One region of the Mesorhizobium sp. B2-3-5 genome, then DNA from elsewhere that is predicted to be linked to it. Evidence: predicted binding sites of a transcription regulator. Region 1 holds the regulator's gene; each other region holds the start of a gene.

Region 1 (3,243 bases):
GCGCGCGTGTCGCGCCAGACGGCTTTCATGTATCTGGGCGAGCTGGTCGAGTTCGACCGTACCGAGAAGATCTTCACATCGCCCCGCGAGAAGCGCACGCAGGACTATATCACCGGCCGCTTCGGCTGATCTCACGCATACGAGGACCAGGATCATGGCCGAACACACAGTCGCTTCTTTCGACGAGGATCTCGGACAGATCAGCAGGCTGATCAGCGACATGGGCGATCTCGCCAGCTCGATGGTCGGCGGCGCCACCAAGGCGCTGCTGAACTCCGACAACGCGCTGGCACAGCGCGTTGTCTCCGACGACGTCATCATGGACGCGCGCCAGCGCGAACTCGACGATCGCGCCATCACGCTGATCGCCAAGCGCCAGCCGATGGCCGACGATCTGCGGCATGTCGTCGGGTCGATCCGCATGGCCGGCGACCTCGAACGCATTGGCGATCTTGCCAAGAACATCGCCAAGCGCGTCGGTACGGTCGGCCTGTCCACCACGCCGCGCGACCTGTCGCATTCGATAGACGCCATGGCGCAGCTGGTGCTGATCCAGGTGCAGGGCGTGATCGAGGAGTATGCGGCGCACGATGCCGAGGCCCTTGCCAAGCTGCGCGCCGACGACGAACGCATCGACGTCAAATACACCTCCGTGTTCCGCGAACTTCTCACCTACATGATGGAGGATCCGCGCAACATCACCGCTTGCACGCATCTGTTGTTCTGCGCCAAGAATCTCGAGCGGATCGGCGATCATGTGACCAACATCGCCGAGAATGCCTACTACGTGCTGACCGGTACGCAGCTGCCAGCGAATCGTCCAAAGCAGGACGAAACGGCGATGTCGGCGCCGGCGGCTTGATCGTCAGAGCGGTTCACCGTTTCACGGAAAACCGCTCTTGTTTCCATGCAATTCCGGACGGAAACCGCTTCACACTTTTCCTGGAATTGCTTTAGAGGTGACCAGTCGATGATCGCGCCACGCATCATGGTGGTGGAGGATGAGGAGCCGCTCGGCGTGCTCCTCCGCTACAATCTGGAATCGGAAGGCTATCAGGTCGAGGTGGTCCCGCGCGGCGATGAGGCGGAGATCCGCCTGCAGGAGAATGTCCCCGACCTGCTGGTGCTCGACTGGATGGTGCCGGCGGTGTCCGGCATCGAACTCTGTCGCCGGCTAAGGATGCGGCCCGAGACCGAGCGGCTGCCGATCATCATGCTGACGGCGCGCGGCGAGGAAAGCGACCGCGTGCGCGGCCTTTCGACCGGCGCCGACGATTATCTGGTCAAGCCGTTCTCGACACCGGAATTCATGGCCAGGGTCAAGGCGCTGCTGCGCCGCGCCAAGCCGGAAGTGTTGTCCAGTGTGCTCAAGGTCGGCGACATCGTGCTCGACCGCGAATCACATCGCGTCTACCGCAAGAAGAGCGAAATCCGGCTCGGGCCGACCGAATTCCGCCTGCTCGAATTCATGATGCGTCATCCCGGCCGGGTGTTTTCGCGCAGCCAGCTGCTCGACAATGTCTGGGGAGAGACGATCTATATCGACGAGCGCACGGTGGATGTGCATGTCGGCCGGTTGCGCAAGGCGGTCAACAACGGCCGCATGCCCGACGTCATCCGCACCATTCGTGGTGCAGGGTATGCGATCCGCGAGGATTGAGCGCGACGTTATTCAGGCCACGTTCTCCCCGGAGCCGGCTTTCGCCTGCATGCCCGGCGCGAAAATCTCCTGGTCGACGAAAGTCAGCGCCCGCATGGCGCAGCCCTCGCGGATCAGCGGCAACTCGTTAGGCTCGGTGTCGAAGGAAATCGATTTCGAGTGCTGGCCGCCGGCGGTCTGGGCGATGGCCTCGCGCAAGGCCGGCTCGATCAGGTCGAAGGCGGCGGCGCTGACGCCGACCATGGCGACGGGGGCGGGATCGATCAGCGCGAACAGGCTGCCGAGGCCGTAGCCCAGCGCCTCGCCGGCCCTGCGGTAGGCCTCGCGCTCGGGCCCGTCCGTTTGCCGCGCCGTCGCCGCCAGCGCCCGCATCTGCGCGTCGCTGACATCGGCCACCGGCTCGGTGTCCTCGCTGAGCTGCCTGGCGTTGCGCCAGATGGCGTAATTGCCGGCATAGGCTTCGACGCAGCCGCGCCGCCCGCAGCGGCAGAGCGCGCCGCCTGGCCGATGGATCATGTGGCCGAATTCGCCGCCCGAGGAGTGGGTGCCGGTGAAGAGCTCGCCCTTCAGCACCAGGCCCATGCCGATGCCGTGCGAAAGGAGAATGGCGATGAAGTCGTCGCGGTAGCGCTCGGGATCGCGCCAGCGCAGCGCCACCGCCATCATGTTGCAGTCATTCTCCACGGTGGCGGGGATGCCGAACTCGGCTTCGAGTATGTCGGCGAAGGCGATGTCGGTCTGCGGCGTGATGGGCGACCACAGCATTGCCCGGGCATCGGTGTCGGTGATGCCCTGGATGGCCAGCGCGACGCGGGCGACGCTGCGCACGTCGATGTCGGGATCCTCCAGGCGCCGCCGCACGATGGCGACGCATTCGCCGATCAGTGCATCGCGCGACATGGTCAGCGTGTCCAGCCGGCGCTGTTCCTCTGATATGACCTGGCCGGCATAGTCGATAACGGCGACGGACAGGAAATTCAGCGACAGCACAGCGGTCATCACCGTTGCGGCTTCCGCATTGAGGCCAAGGCCGACCTGCGGCCTGCCGCGTTTGAGCGCGCCGGCCTCGCTCGGCTTGCCTTCGGCCAGGATACCTTCGCCGATCAGATCGGAGGAAATCGCCGATATGGTGGAGTGGCTGAGGCCGGTGGTCGCGGCGATTTCGGTGCGCGAGGACTGGCCGGCCCGGCGCACCGCGGCAATCACCATCGCGCGGTTGCGCCGGCGCAGGTCGTCGTGGCGGATTCCGACCGACATGTTTTTCCCATATCCTCCCGGTCGCCGCGGTTCTTCCTGACCTCGAACACTGTCGGCAACACGATTAAATACTGGCAGAAGCGGCCGATGCTGTCATTTATTTATTGCGGGGCTCGAAAAAAGGTTCCCGGGCCCTCGAAATCCATCAGAATCATTGTTGACAGCTTTCCGGCGATGCATCACTATTTTTTTTGAGGCTCGAAAAAATAGAGCCTTTGTGCCGGCCTTCGGGCCAGTTTGGTCGCGCCATACGCGGCGCAGGGAGGATAATCATGAAGAGATTCGCAGTCGCCATCCTGGCGGGTGTCGCCATGTCACTGACGCTC
Region 2 (3,243 bases), on a different contig from region 1:
ACCACGACGTGCGCGAGGCGGTCGCCGACCGCGTCATCGACGTGACAGCTTTCGCTCCGGGAAAACTCGCGGCATGACCAGGAAGTTATCCGAGACACCGTTGGTCCACCCGACGGCGGAGGTACACAATTCGACACTCGGCCGCTGGACCGAGATCGCCGACCGCAGCCGGGTTTCGGAGAGCGAACTCGGCGACTATTCCTACATGATGCAGGACTGCGCCGTGTGGTGCGCGACGATCGGCAAGTTTGCCAACATCGCGGCAAGCGTGCGCCTCAACGCCACCAACCACCCGACATGGCGGCCGACACTGCACCATTTCACCTACCGCGCTTCGGACTATTGGGACGACGCCGAGCACGAGAGCGAATTCTTCGCCCAGCGCCGCGCCAAACGGGTCACCATTGGCCACGACACCTGGCTCGGTCACGGCTCGACCATTTTGCCCGGCGTCACCGTCGGCGACGGCGCGGCGGTCGGCGCGGGCGCGGTGGTCTCGAAAGATGTTGCCCCCTACACCATCGTCGCTGGCGTTCCGGCAAAGCCGATCCGGGAGCGCTTCGACCGCCGCACCGCGGAACGCTACCAGGCACTTGCCTGGTGGGACTGGGACCATGCCAGACTGCGCGCTTCGCTCGACGATTTTCGCGAACTCGAGGCCGAGGCGTTTCTGGAGAAGTACGGCGGATAACCCAGTGCATCGTTGTTGAGGAGGAGGTCCGTTTCATACCCTTGACACAGGACTCGGACAGGAGGCCATCTCCCCAAGGAGATCGCCATGCTCGACACCGTCAGATCGTCGCTCGCCGGATTCTTTGCCGGCTCCAATCCAACCCCGCCAGCGCATCTCGGCACACGCTACGATGCGTCAGGCAATTTCCTGATCGAGCCCGGCAACACGGTCGTCAGCCATCTCGTCAGCGGTTCGCCGTCCGAAGCCGTGGTGCTTGCGGTGCGCGAGCGGATGCTGGCCATGCCCGATGCCGACAGGCTGGCCTTCACGCCAGTGTCCAGCCTGCACATGACGCTGTTCCAGGGTATCATCGAATATCGCCGCCGCTTGCCCTACTGGCCGCAGGACGTGCCGCTCGATACCAGCATCGACGCCATGACCCGCCTCTATCTGGAACGGCTGAAAGATTTCGAGGGTTTCGGTCCTTTCAACATCAAGGTCGTCGAGGTGGTGCCGACCGGCCTCACCGTTGCCGGTGCGACTGACCACGACATGCGCATCATGCGCCAATGGCGCGATGCGCTGGCGGTGCCGTTTGGATACCGGCATCCAGACCACGACACCTACGTCTTCCACATAACCTTTGCCTATCAGATCCAACGGCTTGCGGATGACAGGGCGGCGGCTTGGCAGGCGCTCTTCGACGATTGCCTCGCGCTTTTCGCGCGGCAGGCACCGGTGATCGAGATCAAGGCTCCCGCTTTCTGCGCATTCCGCGACATGAAGCATTTCGAGGAACTGCAGGTGCTCGGCTGATCGCGCTCCTCGGGCGCCCGACACGAGGCCTGTGGGTCGTAACAAAACTGACATCAATCCGACACCGCAGGTTCATGGCGCTGCGCTAGCGAAGACCCAACAGACCTTCAACCGCGACTGGACTGGAGCCCGGCCCCATGTCAGCAACTTCCGCCACGCTCGAAATCCGCGGCGTCAGCCGACGATTTGGCAAGAACACCGCCGTCAGCGACGTCAGCATTTCGATTCCGCAGGGTCAGATGGTTGGCGTCATTGGCCGTTCCGGCGCTGGCAAATCAACCCTTCTTCGCATGATCAACCGTCTTGTCGATCCCAGCCAGGGGTCGATTTTTTTTGACGGCGCCGAGGTCTCCCGGTTGCGCGGTTCGCCCTTGCGGCGCTGGCAGCGCGACTGCGCCATGATCTTCCAGCAGTTCAACCTGGTGCCGCGCCTCGACGTGCTGACCAACGTGCTGCTCGGCAAGCTGAACCATCGTTCGACCCTGTCCAATCTTCTGGGCATGTTCTCGCGCGCCGAATGCGCTGAAGCGGTCGCGGCGCTGGAGCGTCTCGATATCGCACGGACGGCCCTTCAGCCCGCCGGCACCCTGTCGGGCGGACAGCAGCAGCGCGTCGCGATAGCCCGCGCCATGATGCAGCAGCCCAAGGTGATCCTCGCCGACGAGCCGATCGCCTCGCTCGACCCGCTCAACGCCAAGGTGGTGATGGATTCGTTGCAGGACATCAACCTGCGCGAAGGCATAACCGTCGTCACCAATCTGCATACGCTCGATACCGCCCGCGCCTATTGCAGCCGCATCATTGGCATGGCCGCCGGCAAGGTCGTCTTCGACGGCCCACCGGAAGAGCTCGACCGCGACGCCGTGCGTCTTGTCTACGGCGCCGATGCCAATGGCAGCGAAATCTCCGAGGCCATCACCTCGACCAGCGTTGCCTACAAACAAAAGATTGCCGCATCCGCCGGACCGCTCGAACCCGCTTTCCCGGGATACTGAGCCCATAATCCCGAAAGTGGAATTCGCTTTTCGGGAAAGATCATGGGCCAAGAAAAGCCGTACTGGATCGTCCGCCCGCGTCAAGGGCACCGTCAAAATCAAGAACGCTGCCGGCGCGGGGCCGGAACCTACAGGAGAGATGTCATATGTTCAGGAAAATGATTTTTGGCGCCGTTTCGGTGCTCGCAATGGCCACCAGCATGGCCCATGCCGCCGACATGAAAGAATTCCGCGTCGGCATTCTCGGCGGTGAAAACGAGACCGACCGCCTGCGCAACTACCAGTGCCTGGCCGACCACCTGAAGACCGAGTTCGGCTTCGAGAAGGTCTCGCTGTTCCCCGCCGCCGACTACGACGGCGTCATCCAGGGCCTGCTCGGCGGCACGCTCGACTTCGCCGAGCTCGGCGCTTCCGGCTATGCCAGCGTCTATCTCAAGGACCCGAAGGCGGTTACCCCGATCCTCACCACCAAACAGACCGACGGTTCCACCGGCTATTACTCGATCGGCATGGCGCTGAAGTCCTCGGGCATCAAGGACATCATGTCGGCCAAGGGCAAGAAGCTCGGCTACGCCGACCCGGATTCGACCTCGGGCTATCTGATCCCGCTGACGCAGATTCCGAAGACCACCGGCATGCCGAACGACAAGTTCTTCGCTTCGACCCAGTTCAACGGTGGCCACGAGAATAACGTGCTCGCCGTGCGCGACGGCAAGGTCGATGTCGCGGTCGACGATTCCTCGGGCATCGGCGACTTCA
Region 3 (3,243 bases), on a different contig from region 1:
CGGTCGGTCTGGAGGATACCGACGACCTTCTGGAAGACATCGCGCAGGCGTTGCAGGCGGCCAAGTAAGGCCTGCCTACGCGGCATCATGCGCTATCAGGCGCCAGACGGCGTCTCTTCCAGTTCGGCCGCCTTGGTGCCGATAGTCATCGCATTGCCGCGCCAGTCGACGGCGCCGCCGAGCCAGCCGCGTGCCCACATCGCTGGCAGGATCAGGTCGCGCACCATGATCGCCGCGACGATGCGCGACGACAGGTACCAGCCCTTGGACCAGGCCAGGGCACATTCCGGAAGGTAGAAGGCGGCCAAAACGGCGATGGCCGTCAGCGGCAGGCTGAAGCCAGCGCTTGCCGCCGCAACCAGCGCAAGCAGCAGCGGCACCACCGCGCCAGTCAGGATTTCAGGCGCGAAGAAAAGCGGGAAGGTGACGCGGCGCAGCCGCGCCCAGCGGGCCTGGCGCGACCAGATTTCGCCGAGCTTACGCCGGCCGAGCGGCTGCTCGAAAGGCGCGGCAACGAGATTGACGCGCAGGCCAAGCCCGTTCACCAGCTTGGTCGCGGCGGCGTCCTCGGCAATCTCGGCCGCCAGCGCGCGAATGCCGCCATTGGCATCCAGCATGGGCTTGTTCCACAGCATGCTCTTGCCTTGGGCAAAGCCAAGGCCGAGCGCCTCGCCGGCGTACTGCCAGCGCGCCTGCAGCGTGTTGAGAAAGGCGCATTCGACCTCCGCCCAGAAGCCATCGGGCCGCGAACCGATCGGCGTCGAGCAGACGAGGCCGGTATCCGGCCGCCATGCCGCCATCAAATGCTGAATGTAGTCCCTCGGCATCAGCACGTTGGAATCGGCAAGAATGACCCAGTTGTGGCGCGCCGCTTCCCAGCCCTTGACGCAATTGTTGAGCTTGGGATTGGCGCTGATGCGGTCATCGCCGATCAACAGGCGGGCTGGCACTTTGGGAAAGCGCGCCATGGCGGCACGGATCAGCGTGACCACCGGATCGTCGGCATGGGCGACGCAGAAGATCAGTTCATAGCGCGGCCAGTCGAGCGAGAAGGCGCGCTCCAGTGTCTCGTGCGTGAACGGCTCGACGCCACGCGATGGTACGACAATCGACACCGGCAGCGATCTGCCGGCTGGCGGTGCGATCGTGGTGCGCCGTTTCAGCTGTGAGGTGGCAAGCGCAATGCTGGCGGCGTTTGAAAGGATGAGTGCGGTCGAGAGCGAGGCGGCTATGAGAGTGAGTTCCATCGAGATCTGGTCACTCCAGAAAAGACGGCCCGCATGACGGCCGTTTCAACAGGTCGGCAGAGCGCCGAGTCGCCCGTGCGCGCACACCACCATTGTCATGTGTCACTTAAATGACATTCTTTGCCGCCACCTGCCTTTCAGGGTCACGCGCGACAAGACGCGCACGTTGACCTGCTCGCTGGGAGCGCCGAAAGGTACCGGATTGTTTTTGGAGCCGCTCATGTACCGCGCCGTCACGCGCAACATCGAAGTGCAGGTCAGGCCGTTCTATCTCGAGGATCGTTCTGACCCTTCGGAGAACCGCTACGTCTGGGGCTATCAGATAACGATCGACAACCAGTCGGACGAGTTCGTGCAGCTTCTGTCGCGCTATTGGCACATCACCGACGGAGCGGGCCGGGTCGAGGAGGTGCGCGGGCCAGGCGTTGTCGGGGACCAGCCCGAACTCAACCCCGGCGACAGCTATCAGTACACGTCAGGCTGCCCGCTCTCGACGCCGTCGGGGATCATGGTCGGGCACTACACGATGCGCAACAAACGCGGCGAGACGTTCGACATCGCCATCCCGGCCTTCTCGCTCGACCTGCCGGGGACAAAGCGGACCGTGAACTAGACCTCGGCGATTGGCGAGGTCCGCTGCGATGGCGTCACTGTACGGGGAGAAATGTGCGGCAGGGCAATGAGGGCGGCGGCTCGTGAGAACATACAAGCGCTGCGTGGATCCGCGCGATCGCTGCCGAGGGCCGCGCTGCCCCTCATCCGCCCTTCGGGCACCTTCTCCCCGTGAACGGGGAGAAGGCCGATACTTCACTTCTCAGCCGCGAATTCCGCCGGGTCGAAGTCATATTGCTTCGAGCAGAATTCGCAGGCGACATGGATGCCGCCGTCCTCGGTGCTGTCCTTGATCTCCTGCGCGGAGAAGCCCTCGAGGATGCCGCGGATCTTGTCCCTGGAGCATGAGCACTGGTCGGCGACGGGGACGCCGCCGAAGACGCGCACGCCATGCTCGTGGAACAGCCTGTAAAGCAGCCGCTCGGCGCCGATCGTGGGATCGATCAGTTCCGTCGGTTCGATGGTGCCGAGCAGCGCCAGCAATTCCTGCCAGGAATTGTCGGTGGGATCATGCATCTCCTCGCGCGGATCGCCATCACCGCCAGGCAGGTCCGGAACGCGCATGCGCTCGGACGCCTGCGGCAGGAACTGCGCCAGGATGCCGCCGGCACGCCAGTGCTCGCGCACGCCGCCGACGCCGGGCATCAGCAGCTTGGCCACCGACAGCCTGATGTCGGTCGGAATCTGTTCCGACTGACGGAAATAGGTGCGCGCCGCGTCTTCCAGCGTTTCGCCGTCGAGCTGGACGATGCCCTGATAGCGTTGCGTATGGGCGCCCTGGTCGATGGTCAGCGCCAGCACACCGCTGCCAAGCAGCGTCTGCTGGGACGTCTCGCCTGCCGCGACCAGTGCCTCGAGCCGATCCGCATCGAAGCGCGCGTAGGCGCGCAGCGCCGAGGGCGTGGAAAAATCCGCCACCAGCATGTCGACCGGCCCGTCGGTGCGCGTCTGCAGGATGAATTTGCCCTCGAACTTGAGCGAGGTGCCGAGCAGCACCGTGAGCACACAGGCTTCCGCGAGCAGGCGGGCAACCGGCTCGGGATAGTCATGGCGGCCGAGTATGGCGTCGAGCATCGGCCCGAGTTGCACGGTGCGGCCGCGTACGTCGAGCGGACCGACCTCGAAAGGCACGACATGGTCGTCGCCAGCGTAGCCGAACTCGCCGAGTTTGGGGTGATGTTCAGTCACTTGATGGGTTTCCAACATGACAAAGCTCCAGGGCGCGGCCATGCGGCCCCGGTGGGCACATGCGTCCAAACGCGCTTGATTTGCGTGATGCGGCGCAGATAGGGATCGCGCCCCCGCGGATCAAGCGCCCAGACCAGCGCCATGACACTTCAAGCGTCCAGACAACTTCAAGCACCAAGACACTTCAAGCACCAAG

What was found. The regulator PhoB, encoded in region 1, activates phosphate uptake and scavenging genes when phosphate is short. The targets are predictions, from matches to a motif close to TGTCATNNANCTGTCAT.
Region 2: phnC (phosphonate ABC transporter ATP-binding protein) is a predicted target of PhoB. The motif match lies at 1,527-1,543, and genes of this name have one in related genera.
Region 3: FJ958_RS15710 (ceramide glucosyltransferase) is a predicted target of PhoB. The motif match lies at 1,347-1,363, and genes of this name have one in related genera.

What each region holds. Positions count from the first base shown of each region.
Region 1 covers NZ_VFVX01000008.1:207,954-211,196, reverse strand. The annotation lists gene pstB (phosphate ABC transporter ATP-binding protein PstB) at 1-129, shown strand, start outside; gene phoU (phosphate signaling complex protein PhoU) at 155-862, shown strand; gene phoB (phosphate regulon transcriptional regulator PhoB) at 971-1,660, shown strand; gene FJ958_RS12740 (ROK family protein) at 1,673-2,917, opposite strand; gene xylF (D-xylose ABC transporter substrate-binding protein) at 3,190-3,243, shown strand, end outside.
Region 2 covers NZ_VFVX01000018.1:84,638-87,880, forward strand. The annotation lists gene phnL (phosphonate C-P lyase system protein PhnL) at 1-77, shown strand, start outside; gene FJ958_RS20245 (DapH/DapD/GlmU-related protein) at 74-691, shown strand; gene FJ958_RS20250 (DUF1868 domain-containing protein) at 779-1,489, shown strand; gene phnC (phosphonate ABC transporter ATP-binding protein) at 1,627-2,484, shown strand; gene phnD (phosphonate ABC transporter substrate-binding protein) at 2,631-3,243, shown strand, end outside.
Region 3 covers NZ_VFVX01000012.1:5,336-8,578, forward strand. The annotation lists gene FJ958_RS15705 (O-succinylhomoserine sulfhydrylase) at 1-68, shown strand, start outside; gene FJ958_RS15710 (ceramide glucosyltransferase) at 96-1,247, opposite strand; gene apaG (Co2+/Mg2+ efflux protein ApaG) at 1,468-1,860, shown strand; gene FJ958_RS15720 (Hsp33 family molecular chaperone) at 2,055-3,089, opposite strand.